DNA from 2 places in the Lysinibacillus parviboronicapiens genome. Region 1 is predicted to be linked to the other one. Evidence: a T-box and tRNA genes for the amino acid it is inferred to sense, from the RefSeq annotation. Region 1 holds a T-box; the other holds one or more tRNA genes.
What was found. The T-box of region 1 lies ahead of C9J31_RS15335 (glycine--tRNA ligase). A T-box ahead of a tRNA ligase gene usually reads a tRNA of that ligase, here a tRNA-Gly.
Positions count from the first base shown of each region.

Region 1 (8,034 bases):
GTACAAATACAGAAATGCCAGAGGAAGATTAACATTCCTCTGGCATTTTTTATCACCTACAATTTCTTAAAATTCATCTTCGTCAGTGGTAACATCATGATAAGCAGCCCATTTACCAGCGATTTTTAGGAATTCAATAAACAGATAAGTCGTTTCACCATTTTTACCAGTTATATGTAAAATAGCTGTCCCTTCCGCTAGAGGAGTAACTTTTAGTGTACTGCCCTCAATTGTTGCCTTCACTGGAATCTTGTATGCAGAATCATAACCATTGTTTAAATCCTCTAATACAACATTCACTGGCTCAAACGATAAATCTTCGCTTGTAAATGTAAGATCATTTGAAAGCTCATAAAGATCGATGCTACGAACAAAATCATACGTATACACATCAGCAGCCATTGTTTGTTGTTGTGTATCATTAGTAAATGTTAAAAGATATTGTCCGTTTTTAAAGATGGACAGTGTTGTTGCATTATTTTTTGTGTCTAAAGCATATAACTCAGGGGATAGGGCTTGACCATCAGCAGTTTGTATAGTTACTTCCGTTGGTACGAATTTTAAATCACTTTCCGCTAGATCTAGAGGAAGATTTTCAATGTGGTCTGTTTCTTGAACTTCTTGCAAAGTTGTTTGTAATTTTCCATTTACATTTTTAACATGAACTAAGAAAAAGACATCCGTAAACTCCTCATTATCCTCAGTAAAACCAGTAATAACTAATTTACCAGTCCCTTCTTTTAAAGGCTTAATCGTTATAGACTCTGACATATCTTGTTCTTCGTCCCAAGCGAATATATCCTCTGCCGGCTCAATGCCACCGTAAGAGGCAAAGATATAATCTTGGTTATAAGTACTAGCATAAATAGTAGCGTTGTTTAGAGTGTTTTCAGCACGAACAACAAAAGTAGCTAATTGTGAGCGTTTTACATTGTTTTGCGGTCCGAATGTAGTAGGTGTAGTTCCTTTTGTGATGTGATTGGCAAATAGCGTTTGAATATAAGGTTCGTATTCACTTCCTGCTTCCACATCAGTAAAAGGAATATCAGTAGTGTCAGCGATTGGTAATTTAAAACCTTTTACTATCATTTTTGACATTTGACCACGTGTAATATTTTTAGTTGGGTAGAAGTAACCATTGGAGCCACTGATGATGCCTGCGTTTGCTAATGCTGCAATCGCTCCATAGTTCTCATCGCCTGGTTGAATATCCTTAAATTGTGGATTTGTGACATTGTTAGTATCAAGATGTAGAATTCCAGCTAAAATTTTCGCTGCTTGTGTACGAGTAATCGAATTTGCTGGTTTGAATGTGCCATCTGGGTAGCCAGAAATGATACCTCGTTGTGCTAGGTTAAGAATAGCTTTGCCTTCCTCTGTAGATGCATTGATATCGGGGAATGATGTAGCAGCTTGTGCTGGGGTAGTAATGACAATAGCGCTAGTCGCTAAAGTTGCAGCTAAAGCCATTTGATAAAAACGATGTGTATTCACTTAATTTCCTCCAAAAAATAGATGTACATTATAGTACTGTCTGCGATAGTGAACCGTTAACAAATTCAAACTTCCGGACGCCTGAAAAAGTACGGCGGTATACCTTAAAAATGTTAAATTATTGTTTTTCAACATTCAACATTAACTATAATACTTTATTTATATCAAAATGTTGAAGGTGAGAATAGAGGGAATTTTATCCTCTCAACATAAAGTAAGAGTGAAGTTGAATAAAAACTGAAAAAATATACAGTACTAGACAATTTACCGAAAGCAAAAGTATTTGTTTGAAAAATAGAAATAAACGCTTATACGGTAACGATAAAGGAAAAAAATCATATTTCTTAGAAATTTATTTATAACAAAAAAATGTTTTTTAATAATAATAATATCTTTTTTTCTTGATTGATAGGTATATATGTATAATATTTTCAGAAAATAAATCTGAGTAAAATGGAAATTTATAAGCCAAAAGAAATGATTATGAAAAGGGTTTTTAATATAAGCATAGTATTAACTAATCATTTCAGTCCCATATACTAGTTGAAAAGGTATTTTAACCTATGATATTGTAAGGAATATAGATAATTATATTTATGCTATTCTTGTATAATTTATACGTATTGTACCAGTTGAAAATTAGTTTCATTATTTATAATATATCTGACATGCATATAAAAAATGTAAAACATGCCTCTATCAGCAAAACGTATGAAAACTACGTTTATTAGAACAACGCAGTCCAATGGAAAAGGGAGGGAGGTCACATAATGCTGGAACATTGCGTATGTGGCAAAAAATGTGCTAAGAAAAGTGACATTAAGTATTGATGAAGTGAAAGCGGATGATATTTTAGCAGAAGATATTTTTTCCGAGTACCGCCTATTAGCTAAAAGAGATTTAGTGTTAACAGAGCGGATTATTGCATTACTCAAGCTTAGAAAAGTAGAAGAATTATCAGTTTATTTGCCTTCAGATTCAGTACGAATTGTCCATGATTTAGGTGCACAGCGTACAAGGGAGTACGAGGATGTATTTGCACCACTCATAGAGAAAAAGGAAGAGATTGATGAATATAAAGAAGCGGTAAACAATCTTTTTATGACAACTTTAGAAAATGTTGTTCATGAATTGCGTTATGGCCAAATTTTAAAAAGTATACAGGATACTTCCTATGTGAGAAATATTTTTGAACAGATTCTGGCAGAAAAGCATCGCTATGACTTACTGATGCGATTAAGGGAATGGGATGAGTATTCATTTGTTCATTCATTTGACGTATTCGTACTAGGTACAATTTTTGCGCGTCATTTAGGCTTAACAGATATTGAAACACTTGCAAGAGGCTATTTATTCCACGATATTGGAAAGTTATTTATTCCCCAAGAAATCTTGAATTTAAAGCGAAAACTATCTGAAGATGAATTTGAAATTGTTAAATTGCATACTACAAAAGGCTTTGAGTTACTTGTCGAGAATGGCGAAGAAGATATTGCCTATTTGGCACGTGACCATCATGAACGCTTTGCTGGGAAAGGTTATCCTAATCATCTTTGTGCAGATGAAATGAGTGAGGGTGTTCAGTTATTACAAATAATAGATGTGTATTCCGCCATGACATCGAAACGTGTGTATCATACAGGGTATGGTGCGACAGATGCGTTAGCTGTTTTATATCGTGATCGTCATTTGTATAACGAAAAGTTTATGCATAAATTTGTAGAGTGTCTAGGGATTTATCCTGTGAATTCAGTGGTGCTACTTTCCGATTATCGACGGGCGCAAGTAGAGCTTGTCTATGATTTATTCCCGACGCTACCGAAAGTAAAATTGCTAGATGAGCAAACGTCTATGAATTTACCTTTGAATTATAGTATAAAAATTGCTGAAATGATTGACTATCGTGTAAATAGTTTTGAGGAAATATTTAACTTATTTGTTGAGCAACTTATACGTTGTGATGAAGATAAATTAAGAGGTCATTTTAATAAATTAATCGATCATTTGCATCCAAAAGAAATAGTTTTGAAAATCTTCTTACCTGCTTTCCGAATTTTGCGACTATTAACAAGGGAAATTCAAACCGATATGACGAAGTATAGAAATTCTATAAATATTTTAAAGATATTGTTAGAAGAGCAGCTAAATGTTTTGTACATGGATTATCAGCATGATAAAACGACAGTTTTAGTGGTGGAGACAACACTTCGCGAAAATTTTTTCATTAAATTAGTTCAGAGTATTTTGTATATTGATAAAATCGTGCCATTCTTTATTAATCCAGGTGATGATCAGCGGATTACACAGCTTATGGAGCACTGTGAGGTAAATGTAGCCTATTTTATTGAAGATGAGTTAACAATGGAAAAAAGAGTGCGTCCGATGCGAGAAGGCACATTTCTTTATTACTCCTTAAAAGATATTGAAGAGTTGCTTGTTAGTTTAGTAGGGACGAGTATGAAAAAATTTTCCTTTGAAGAAAAAATGCAAGAACGTTTGTTTACAAAATTAAAGGCATAAGAAAGAGGGAGTCACATGGTGTGACTCCCTTGCTTTTTACCATCCATATAGAATATCAGCGATAAGTATCCGAAGACTACTGTTGTCAAAGTGTTCGCATCCATTAATACGCATGTGCACTAAAATTGAAGATGTTTTTCGATATATGCCTTAACATCAGCGATTGGCATACGAACTTGTTCCATAGAGTCACGGTGACGTACTGTTACTTGACCATCTTCTTTTGAATCAAAATCGTATGTGATACAGAAAGGTGTACCGATTTCATCTTGACGACGGTAGCGTTTACCAATTGATTGTGATTCATCATAGTCTACCGGGAATGCTTTGCGAAGCTCTGACCAAACATCTCCAGCTTCATCCGATAATTTTTTAGAAAGTGGTAACACTGCCGCTTTAAATGGTGCAAGAGCTGGATGGAAACGTAATACTGTACGCTTATCATCTCCTTCTAGCTCCTCTTCATCATAGGCATCACATAAGAAAGCTAATGTTACACGGTCTGCCCCTAATGATGGTTCAATACAATATGGTACATAGCGTTCATTTGTGACAGGATCAATATACGTGAAATCTTCACCAGAATGCTCCATGTGTTGTTTTAAGTCGTAGTCTGTACGATCAGCTACTCCCCAAAGCTCGCCCCAACCAAACGGGAATTTAAACTCGATATCTGTTGTTGCGTTTGAGTAGTGGGATAATTCATCGTCTTCGTGGTCACGAAGGCGCATTGAATCTTCGTTCATACCTAAGTTCAGTAACCAGTTTTTACAAAATTCTTTCCAATATGCATGCCACTCAAGGTCTTCACCTGGTTTACAGAAGAATTCAAGCTCCATCTGTTCAAATTCACGTGTACGGAATGTGAAGTTACCTGGTGTAATCTCGTTACGGAATGATTTACCAATTTGTGCAATACCAAATGGTGTACGTTTACGCATAGAGCGTTGAACATTCTTGAAGTTTACGAAAATACCTTGTGCTGTCTCTGGACGGAGGTAAATTTCGTTTGTAGAAGATTCTGTTACACCTTGGAATGTTTTGAACATTAAATTAAATTGGCGAATATCTGTGAAATCAGCTTTACCGCAATCAGGGCAAACGACGTCGTATTTCACCATTGTTTCTTTCATTTGTTCGAACGTCATTCCGTCGACAATGATTTCATCGCCTTTTGCTAAAGCAGCATCTTCGATGATTTTATCAGCTCGGTGACGTGCTTTACATGCTTTACAGTCCACCATTGGATCGTTGAAATTTCCTACGTGGCCAGAAGCAACCCATGCTTTTGGGTTCATTAGAATTGCAGCGTCAATACCTACATTATGTTCAGATTCTTGGACGAATTTTTGCCACCAAGCTTTTTTTACGTTATTTTTTAATTCAACACCAAGCGGACCGTAATCCCAAGTGTTTGCTAAGCCTCCATAGATTTCAGATCCAGGGAAGACAAAGCCTCGATGCTTTGCTAAAGATACAATAGTTTCCATTGATTTGTTAGCCATTTAAATAGCCTCCTTAATTGTTTTACATAAAATGAGTGAGGAGTTTAATCAGATACACTTAAGTGCAGGTTGTTGTGCTGCATTCGGCGTCATCCTCGTTAAACTAAAATAGCACCCGTCTCCGGGCACAAATAATGCCCAGGGACGAGTGCTAATACCCGCGGTTCCACCCTGATTGTTTTAAACGTCTTGTTTAAAACCTCTTTTTAATAAGTTAGCTCAAGGAGTGCCTTTTCTCTGTTACTGTGTAGACTTTCACCATCTTCTACTCGCTTTTAGAAAGAACAGATACTTTTTTCCTATCATCGCTTGTATAACGCAATATCGCTCGAAAATACATGTAGAGCTAGCGTCTGTGTCAATATTGTAGCATGTAGTTCTTTTCTTCGCAATAACCATTAAAATAGTATATAATAATTGAGCATGAGTATAACACTATTAGAGTTGAGGCGGTGAGTCCAATCGAACTCAATAAACGTCAGGAAGACATTTTACAAATTGTGAAAGAAAACGGCCCGATTACAGGCGAACATATTGCAGAACGTCTTAATCTGACAAGAGCGACATTAAGACCAGATTTAGCTATACTGACAATGGCGGGCTTTTTAGATGCAAGACCACGTGTTGGCTATTTCTATTCAGGTAAAAAAACGTCCGTTACGATGACGGACAGCATCAACAATTTAAAAGTAAAAGATTTTCACTCCGGCCCAGTTGTTGTACCCGAAACAATGACTGTGTATGATGCGATTTGCTTCATGTTTTCGGAGGATGTGGGGACCCTCTTTGTCGTAGATAAGAACGAATTTTTGACAGGAGTGTTGTCTCGTAAGGATTTACTGCGTACAAGTATTGGCACGCAGGATTTAAATAAAATTCCTGTACATATTATTATGACGAGAATGCCAAATATTTCGTACTGTGAAAGATCTGATTCGTTAATTGTCGCAGCGAATAAACTAATTGAGCGTGAAGTTGATTCGTTACCAGTAATAGAACCACAAGAGGGTGGCCTAACGATTGTTGGGCGTCTCACAAAAACGACGATTACACGTGCTTTCTTATCACTTGCACAAAATGTCTGAAATTGAGGGGAACAGCATGAAGAAACTTCGAGTTTTTGTCGTTTCCGATTCCGTCGGTGAAACGGGTGACCAAGTAGCAAAAGCCGTTATTAGTCAATTCCGACCAGGTTTAGAAAAAACGATTATTCGTCGTTTTCCACATATTCAATCTGAAGAACTTGTACGAAAAATTGTATGCCTAGCAGCGAAACAGAAGGCCTTCATTATTTATACACTTGTTCGACAGGAGATGCGTTCGTTATTACATGAATTGTGTGAAAAAGAAAAAGTACATGCGGTCGATATATTGGGAACTGCACTGAAATCTATGGCTACGTTTATGGAAGAGATTCCACTAGAAACACCAGGTATTGTACATCAGCTTGATGATGATTACTTTAAAAAAATTGAAGCAATTGAATTTGCGGTGAAATATGATGATGGTCGAGATCCGCGTGGTTTATTACAAGCTGACATTGTGTTAGTTGGGGTTTCTCGTACTTCGAAAACGCCCCTTTCGCAATATTTAGCACATAAACGTTATAAGGTGGCGAACGTACCTTTAGTCCCAGAAGTGGAGCCACCAGAAGAATTATTACAAATAGATCCCAGAAAATGTTTTGGCTTAATTATTTCTCCTGATAAATTAAACTATATTAGAAAAGAAAGATTAATGTCTTTAGGATTAAATGATGATGCTATCTATGCGCAACACACGCGTATTTTAGAAGAAATTCAACATTTTGAAAAAATTGTCGGTAAAATTGGTTGTAAAGTTATTGATGTGACCAATAAAGCAGTAGAAGAAACAGCGAATGAAATTATCGAACATCTTACAAATTGTCAATAAGAAACAAAGTTCAGTAAACCACCTCGGTTTGTTAGAGGCGGTTTTTTTGAGTCGGTATTGAAAATAGTATAGATAAAAACTAATTTTTGTTTTATAATAATAAAATTGTGGTAAAAATATTTAAAAAGAGAAAATTCCTATTTTTTTGTCGAGAAATAAAGGATTTTTAAAACGGATAGCGAATTGTGTTCTAGAACGTAACTTAAAGATGGTGATGAATATGGCAGGGAAGATTCCTGAAGAAGTGATTGAACAGATTCGGACACAATCGGATATTGTGGATGTCATTAGCGAATATATGCAACTCACAAAGCGTGGGCGTAATTGGTTTGGACTCTGTCCATTTCATGGAGAACAAACACCATCTTTTTCTGTTTCTACAGACAAGCAGATTTTCCATTGCTTTGGTTGCGGGGCAGGCGGTAATGCTATTACTTTCGTCATGGACATTGAGGGTATAACTTTCCCAGACGCAGTTGTGAAACTTGGTGAACGTGCTGGCATACATTTAGATGTTGGTCCAAGTTTACCTGAAATGACGAAAACAGTCTCAAAAGCAGAAGAGCGCATGAAAGAAGCACATGCTTTTGCAGCGGATTTT
Region 1 covers NZ_CP073713.1:3,180,364-3,188,397, reverse strand. The annotation lists gene recO (DNA repair protein RecO) at 1-32, shown strand, start outside; gene C9J31_RS15345 (S-layer homology domain-containing protein) at 67-1,494, opposite strand; gene C9J31_RS15340 (HD-GYP domain-containing protein) at 2,296-4,014, shown strand; gene C9J31_RS15335 (glycine--tRNA ligase) at 4,134-5,519, opposite strand; T-box leader at 5,657-5,834, opposite strand; gene ccpN (transcriptional regulator CcpN) at 5,972-6,604, shown strand; gene C9J31_RS15325 (pyruvate, water dikinase regulatory protein) at 6,621-7,433, shown strand; gene dnaG (DNA primase) at 7,654-8,034, shown strand, end outside.

Region 2 (8,034 bases), 1.2 Mb from region 1:
CACTGCGGCTCTCATGCGCTTGCACGCTCAAGAGCACCCCTTCTCCCGAAGTTACGGGGTCATTTTGCCGAGTTCCTTAACGAGAGTTCTCTCGCACACCTTAGGATTCTCTCCTCGACTACCTGTGTCGGTTTGCGGTACGGGCACCTCTCACCTCGATAGAGGCTTTTCTTGGCAGTGTGAAATCAGGAACTTCGTCCTTAAAGGACTCGCCATCACAGCTCAACGTTACAGTGTGCGGATTTGCCTACACACACGCCTTACTGCTTGGACGCGCACAACCAACGGCGCGCTTACCCTATCCTACTGCGTCCCCCCATTTCTCAAACGGTGAGGAGGTGGTACAGGAATATCAACCTGTTGTCCATCGCCTACGCCTATCGGCCTCGGCTTAGGTCCCGACTAACCCTGAGCGGACGAGCCTTCCTCAGGAAACCTTAGTCATACGGTGGACGGGATTCTCACCCGTCTTTCGCTACTCATACCGGCATTCTCACTTCTAAGCGCTCCACCAGTCCTTCCGGTCTGACTTCAACGCACTTAGAACGCTCTCCTACCACTGACATCGTAGATGTCAATCCACAGCTTCGGTGAATCGTTTAGCCCCGATACATTTTCGGCGCAGCGTCACTCGACCAGTGAGCTATTACGCACTCTTTAAATGATGGCTGCTTCTAAGCCAACATCCTGGTTGTCTATGCAACGCCACATCCTTTTCCACTTAACGATTACTTTGGGACCTTAGCTGGTGGTCTGGGCTGTTTCCCTTTTGACTACGGATCTTATCACTCGCAGTCTGACTCCCGTGTATAAATATCTGGCATTCGGAGTTTGTCTGAATTCGGTAAACCGGGATGGCCCCCTAGTCCAAACAGTGCTCTACCTCCAGTATTCTCATCACGAGGCTAGCCCTAAAGCTATTTCGGAGAGAACCAGCTATCTCCAGGTTCGATTGGAATTTCTCCGCTACCCACACCTCATCCCCGCACTTTTCAACGTGCGTGGGTTCGGGCCTCCAGTAAGTGTTACCTTACCTTCACCCTGGACATGGGTAGATCACCTGGTTTCGGGTCTACGACCACGTACTAATTCGCCCTATTCAGACTCGCTTTCGCTGCGGCTCCGTCTTCTAAAACTTAACCTCGCACGTAATCGTAACTCGCCGGTTCATTCTACAAAAGGCACGCTATCACCCATTAACGGGCTCTAACTACTTGTAGGCACACGGTTTCAGGATCTCTTTCACTCCCCTTCCGGGGTGCTTTTCACCTTTCCCTCACGGTACTGGTTCACTATCGGTCACTAGGTAGTATTTAGCCTTGGGAGATGGTCCTCCCAGATTCCGACGGAATTTCACGTGTTCCGCCGTACTCAGGATCCACTCAGGAGGGAATGAACTTTCGACTACAGGGCTTTTACCTGCTCTGGCGGACCTTTCCAAGTCGCTTCATCTAACTCATTCTTTTGTAACTCCGTATTGAGTGTCCTACAACCCCAAGAGGCAAGCCTCTTGGTTTGGGCTCTTCCCGTTTCGCTCGCCGCTACTCAGGGAATCGATTTTTCTTTCTCTTCCTCCAGGTACTTAGATGTTTCAGTTCCCTGGGTCTGCCTTCAAGACGCTATGTATTCACGTCAAGATACTACGCGATTAAACGTAGTGGGTTCCCCCATTCGGAAATCTCCGGATCAAAGCTCACTTACAGCTCCCCGAAGCATATCGGTGTTAGTGCCGTCCTTCTTCGGCTCCTAGTGCCAAGGCATTCGCCGTGCGCCCTTAATAACTTAACCTACGTCGGCTTCCAATACACTGCGTATTTCGTTGTCAGCTTCACTCGTTCAGTCAGTCACGTACTAAGGTACGCTCCTTTCCTCTCTCGCTTGCTTCCTAGAACTACTTGTGTCTTGAAACCCTACATTATCTGTTATTAAGCCTAAAAAACTTAAAAAATAAATGTGTTTGTTACTATTTCAATGTCGTTTTATCCAGTTTTCAAAGAACAAGTTTTGAAGTTATTCATTCAGAAGAATGAACCTTCAAAACTGAACGCAAAACGTAATCTTACAAACCCAAGGTTTGTATTCCGAAAATATCCTTAGAAAGGAGGTGATCCAGCCGCACCTTCCGATACGGCTACCTTGTTACGACTTCACCCCAATCATCTATCCCACCTTCGGCGGCTGGCTCCAAAAGGTTACCTCACCGACTTCGGGTGTTACAAACTCTCGTGGTGTGACGGGCGGTGTGTACAAGGCCCGGGAACGTATTCACCGCGGCATGCTGATCCGCGATTACTAGCGATTCCGGCTTCATGTAGGCGAGTTGCAGCCTACAATCCGAACTGAGAACGACTTTATCGGATTAGCTCCCTCTCGCGAGTTGGCAACCGTTTGTATCGTCCATTGTAGCACGTGTGTAGCCCAGGTCATAAGGGGCATGATGATTTGACGTCATCCCCACCTTCCTCCGGTTTGTCACCGGCAGTCACCTTAGAGTGCCCAACTAAATGATGGCAACTAAGATCAAGGGTTGCGCTCGTTGCGGGACTTAACCCAACATCTCACGACACGAGCTGACGACAACCATGCACCACCTGTCACCGTTGTCCCCGAAGGGAAAACTGTATCTCTACAGTGGTCAATGGGATGTCAAGACCTGGTAAGGTTCTTCGCGTTGCTTCGAATTAAACCACATGCTCCACCGCTTGTGCGGGCCCCCGTCAATTCCTTTGAGTTTCAGTCTTGCGACCGTACTCCCCAGGCGGAGTGCTTAATGCGTTAGCTGCAGCACTAAGGGGCGGAAACCCCCTAACACTTAGCACTCATCGTTTACGGCGTGGACTACCAGGGTATCTAATCCTGTTTGCTCCCCACGCTTTCGCGCCTCAGTGTCAGTTACAGACCAGATAGTCGCCTTCGCCACTGGTGTTCCTCCAAATCTCTACGCATTTCACCGCTACACTTGGAATTCCACTATCCTCTTCTGCACTCAAGTCTCCCAGTTTCCAATGACCCTCCACGGTTGAGCCGTGGGCTTTCACATCAGACTTAAGAAACCACCTGCGCGCGCTTTACGCCCAATAATTCCGGACAACGCTTGCCACCTACGTATTACCGCGGCTGCTGGCACGTAGTTAGCCGTGGCTTTCTAATAAGGTACCGTCAAGGTACAGCCAGTTACTACTGTACTTGTTCTTCCCTTACAACAGAGTTTTACGAACCGAAATCCTTCTTCACTCACGCGGCGTTGCTCCATCAGGCTTTCGCCCATTGTGGAAGATTCCCTACTGCTGCCTCCCGTAGGAGTCTGGGCCGTGTCTCAGTCCCAGTGTGGCCGATCACCCTCTCAGGTCGGCTACGCATCGTTGCCTTGGTGAGCCGTTACCTCACCAACTAGCTAATGCGCCGCGGGCCCATCCTATAGCGACAGCCGAAACCGTCTTTTAGTCTTTCACCATGAAGTAAAAGAGATTATTTGGTATTAGCCCCGGTTTCCCGGAGTTATCCCAAACTATAAGGTAGGTTGCCCACGTGTTACTCACCCGTCCGCCGCTAAATCAGAGGAAGCAAGCTTCCTCATCATTCGCTCGACTTGCATGTATTAGGCACGCCGCCAGCGTTCGTCCTGAGCCAGGATCAAACTCTCCATAAAAGAAATTTGATTAGCTCAAATTGTTTTGCTGGCATCAATTTTGATGTCCAAATTTTGTTTTATTCACTAACCGAAGTTAGTTACTAAAAACGTTATTGATTACGTTTTGCATGTTCAGTTTTCAAGGTTCATATCATTCATATCGCCATCTCCAAGAGACAACTTCTATATCATAACTCTTGTGAAATCAAATGTCAATATGTTTTTTAAAAGTATTTTTGGAGCGGGTGATGAGAATCGAACTCACGACATCAGCTTGGAAGGCTGAGGTTTTACCATTAAACTACACCCGCGTTATATAGGTGATTCTTTTTTTATGGCGCGCCCGGCAGGAGTCGAACCCACAACCTTCTGATCCGTAGTCAGACGCTCTATCCAATTGAGCTACGGGCGCATATATTAGTTAGATGACTTGGTGCGGCCGAGAGGACTTGAACCTCCACGGGGTTGCCCCCACTAGGCCCTCAACCTAGCGCGTCTGCCATTCCGCCACGACCGCATTCAATTAGTAACTTTCTTATTATACTGCGATATTTTGAAATGTCAAGTCTTTTCCTTAGAAATGATGAGCCATGAAGGACTCGAACCTTCGACCCTCTGATTAAAAGTCAGATGCTCTACCAACTGAGCTAATGGCTCAAATATAAGAAATAAATGGCTGGGGTACTAGGATTCGAACCTAGGCATGACGGAATCAAAATCCGTTGCCTTACCGCTTGGCTATACCCCAATAAATGGCGGTCCCGACCGGGATCGAACCGGCGATCTCCTGCGTGACAGGCAGGCATGTTAACCGCTACACCACGGGACCAATGTTATTACTATTTTTTTAAAAAATGACCCCTACGGGATTCGAACCCGTGTTACCGCCGTGAAAGGGCGGTGTCTTAACCGCTTGACCAAGGGGCCATGGCTCCGAAGGCAGGACTCGAACCTGCGACAACCTGATTAACAGTCAGGTGCTACTACCAACTGAGCTACTTCGGAATAATTTATTGTTAAGTCGTCATTGTTATCTTGTCGACTTTTACTATTATAGGGATATCTTAAGAAAACGTCAACCTTTTTCTTAAAGTTTTTTTATTGCATTAATTTTAAAGGTCCTGAGCACTTGCCACAGCAGTACTTCTTCACATTTAATCTAATCTTTCTAAGATATAGCTGCTGGCATTTTACACATCTATATGTATGAAGAGGTCGCTCTTTCTTCCCCGTAGATGTAGACGTTTGCAAAGTAGAACAAAAGCGAGGTGCATCCACTTTTTTTAATAAATCTCGGAAATCTTTGTCACGATGCTGATAGCCTTTCCCTTCTAAATGCAAATGATAGTGGCATAGTTCATGACGAACTATTCCTTCTACTTCCCTCACTCCATATATTTCAAACGCCTTAGGGTTTATTTCAATATGGTGTGATTGTAATAGATAGCGGCCACCTGTGGAACGTAACCTCGCGTTGAAGTAAGCTTGATGCAGAAATGGTTTATGAAAGTTTTCTAATGAAATTCGATTAACAAGTTGTTGCAGTTCCTCGTTGGTCATAACATTCACCTCTAACAACAAGAATACCACACTGCGTAGTATAGACAGTGTGGCTAAAAATTATTACTTTTCAATCATTTGATCTCTTGGTGGTAGCATTGTTAATGAAATGCGCCCTTTATTTACTTCTATTTGCTCTACCCATACCGTAACAATATCACCTAATGCTACGACTTCTAATGGATGCTTAATACGTTTCTTCTGCAACTTAGAAATATGAACAAGACCATCCTGTTTTACACCAATATCAACAAACGCGCCAAAATCAACTACGTTTCTAACTGTCCCTTGTAACTCCATACCTACTTTTAAATCTTCCATTTTCAATACATCTGTTTTGAGTAATGGCTGAGGAAAGGCATCACGTGGATCACGACTTGGCTTCATTAAAGTATCCATTATATCTTGAATTGTAACAACACCAATTCCTAGATCTTCACTTAAAACTTGCACATCTAGGGTTGCAATTGCTTCTTCTGCTTTCTGAGAGCCTATTTCTTTTTTAGTTATATGTGCCGCTTCTAAAATTTGCTCTGCTAAACTGTAGCTTTCTGGATGGATACCAGTCCCGTCAAAAGGGTTTTTCGCTTCTGGTACACGTAAGAAACCTATTGCTTGCTCGTATGTTTTTGCGCCGAGTCGTGGAATTTTTTTCAACTGTGTTCGTGTAGTAAATTGTCCATTCTCTTCACGCACTTTAACAATATTCTCTGCAACTGTTTTCGACAGACCAGAGACATATTGAAGTAGCGATGCCGAAGCTGTATTAACATCTACTCCAACCTGATTTACTGCAGTTTCTACTATAAACGTTAACGACTCTGTTAGTTTCTTTTGCGAAACATCATGTTGGTACTGACCAACACCGACTGCTTTCGGTTCAATTTTCACTAATTCCGATAAAGGATCTTGCAGACGACGCGCAATCGATACAGCACTTCGTTGCTCTACTTGTAAATCAGGAAACTCAGCCCGTGCTACATCAGATGCAGAATAAACTGAAGCACCGGCTTCATTGACAATGACATATGCCACATCATTATTAACTTCATTCAATACATCTGCAATGAATTGCTCCGTTTCTCGAGAAGCTGTACCGTTACCAATAGCAATAATACTAATTGGGTATTTTGCTAAAATCGACTTCACGACTGATGTTGATTTTGCTACATCTGGTTTCGGCGGATGAGGGTAAATGGCCGTCACTTCAAGCATTTTACCTGTTTCATCCACAACAGCTAATTTACAGCCTGTTCGGTAAGCAGGGTCTACCCCTAAAACATACTTACCCTTCATCGGTGGTTGTAATAATAGATTACGAAGATTTTCAGAGAATATATGAATGGCTTGAGTTTCCGCCTTTTCTGTTAACTCGTTTCGTAATTCACGTTCAATAGATGGTTGGATTAGTCGCTTATAAGAGTCTTCAATGGCTAATTTCACTTCAGAAATTGCAGGTGAAGAGCCTGTCGCTGGAATCCACTCCTTCCACATAATCATGAGCACTCGATCTATCGGAACATGAATCGCAACTTTTAAAATCTCTTCTTTCTCCCCACGGTTCACAGCTAGTATACGATGTGGGACTATACGGTTGACAGGCTCTTCATACTCATAATACATTTCGAAAACATTTTTCTCGTCTGCTTCCGCATTCTTCACGCTTGTTGCCAGTACGCCCTCTTTCCAAGAAAACATACGGATTTTTTCTCGGATACCCGCGTCATCAGCAAAGCGCTCTGCCAGAATATCACGTGCACCTGTTAATGCTTCTTCAGCTGTTGGCACATTTTCTTCATCTACAAAGTCTTTTGCTAATAGCATTACATCTTCATTTCGAAACTCTAATAAAAGATTTGCTAACGGCTCTAGACCTTTTTCCTTAGCAATTGTCGCTTTCGTACGTCGCTTTTGCTTATAAGGACGATATAGATCTTCTACACGTTGTAAAACAGTCGAAGTTTGAATTGCCTTTTCTAATTCAGGTGTAAGCTTGTCCTGCTCCTGAATTAAACGCATAACTTCTTCTTTGCGTTGCTCAAGCTGCTGTATGTAGTGATAGCGATCCTCTACAGATTTAATTTGTACCTCATCAAGTGAACCAGTAGCTTCTTTTCGATAACGCGCGATGAACGGAACGGTATTTCCTTCATCCAATAATTTAATTACCGCCTCTGCTTGGCCTGGTTTAACAGCTACATCTTTTGCAATGAGCTGTAACATTTGCTTGTGTTCCACATCATCACTACCTTTTTCTTTTCATTTTACCATTACATACTAATATAAATGCAAAAAATAGCCTACTCCTAAGTAGAGTAGACAGCTTCTTTTAAATAATATAAGGCGCTTATTATTATAGGATAGAGGAACCCCATAGTAATAAACGCCTCTTTCTGATTTTTAGAGCGACACACTACCACTAGACAGGATGACCTCCTGCAATTTTTTAATGGCTTTCCGCTGTATCCTTGATACATGCATTTGAGAAATCCCCAATCGTTCTCCAGCTTCTTTTTGACTAAGTTGGTCTAAATAGGTAAGCTGTATAATTTGTTTTTCTCGTTCATTTAAAATTTCCATTGCATCGGATACAATCATTCTTCTATTGGTCATTTCATAACCAACATCTTCTTTACCCATAATATCGAATAACGTTACAGTACTTCCATCAGAATCAGATTCGATGGAATGGTCCATAGAAAGTGCCTGGTAACTGCGACTCATCTCCATCGCCTCTAAAACTTCCTCTTCTTGCACTTCTAATCGATCTGCGATTTCTTTAATAGAAGGTGATCTTTGTAATTCAATTGTCAGCGCTTCTACAGTTGATTTAATGCGGGGTC
Region 2 covers NZ_CP073713.1:4,369,665-4,377,698, forward strand. The annotation lists rRNA gene C9J31_RS21095 (23S ribosomal RNA) at 1-1,788, opposite strand, end outside; rRNA gene C9J31_RS21100 (16S ribosomal RNA) at 2,098-3,649, opposite strand; tRNA gene C9J31_RS21105 (tRNA-Gly) at 3,869-3,942, opposite strand; tRNA gene C9J31_RS21110 (tRNA-Arg) at 3,967-4,043, opposite strand; tRNA gene C9J31_RS21115 (tRNA-Leu) at 4,063-4,148, opposite strand; tRNA gene C9J31_RS21120 (tRNA-Lys) at 4,216-4,288, opposite strand; tRNA gene C9J31_RS21125 (tRNA-Gln) at 4,305-4,379, opposite strand; tRNA gene C9J31_RS21130 (tRNA-Asp) at 4,385-4,460, opposite strand; tRNA gene C9J31_RS21135 (tRNA-Glu) at 4,487-4,558, opposite strand; tRNA gene C9J31_RS21140 (tRNA-Asn) at 4,560-4,636, opposite strand; gene C9J31_RS21145 (SprT family protein) at 4,730-5,191, opposite strand; gene C9J31_RS21150 (Tex family protein) at 5,255-7,429, opposite strand; gene sigB (RNA polymerase sigma factor SigB) at 7,592-8,034, opposite strand, start outside.
Region 2: it encodes a tRNA-Gly, which carries the amino acid that the T-box ahead of C9J31_RS15335 (glycine--tRNA ligase) is inferred to sense. The anticodon was not compared.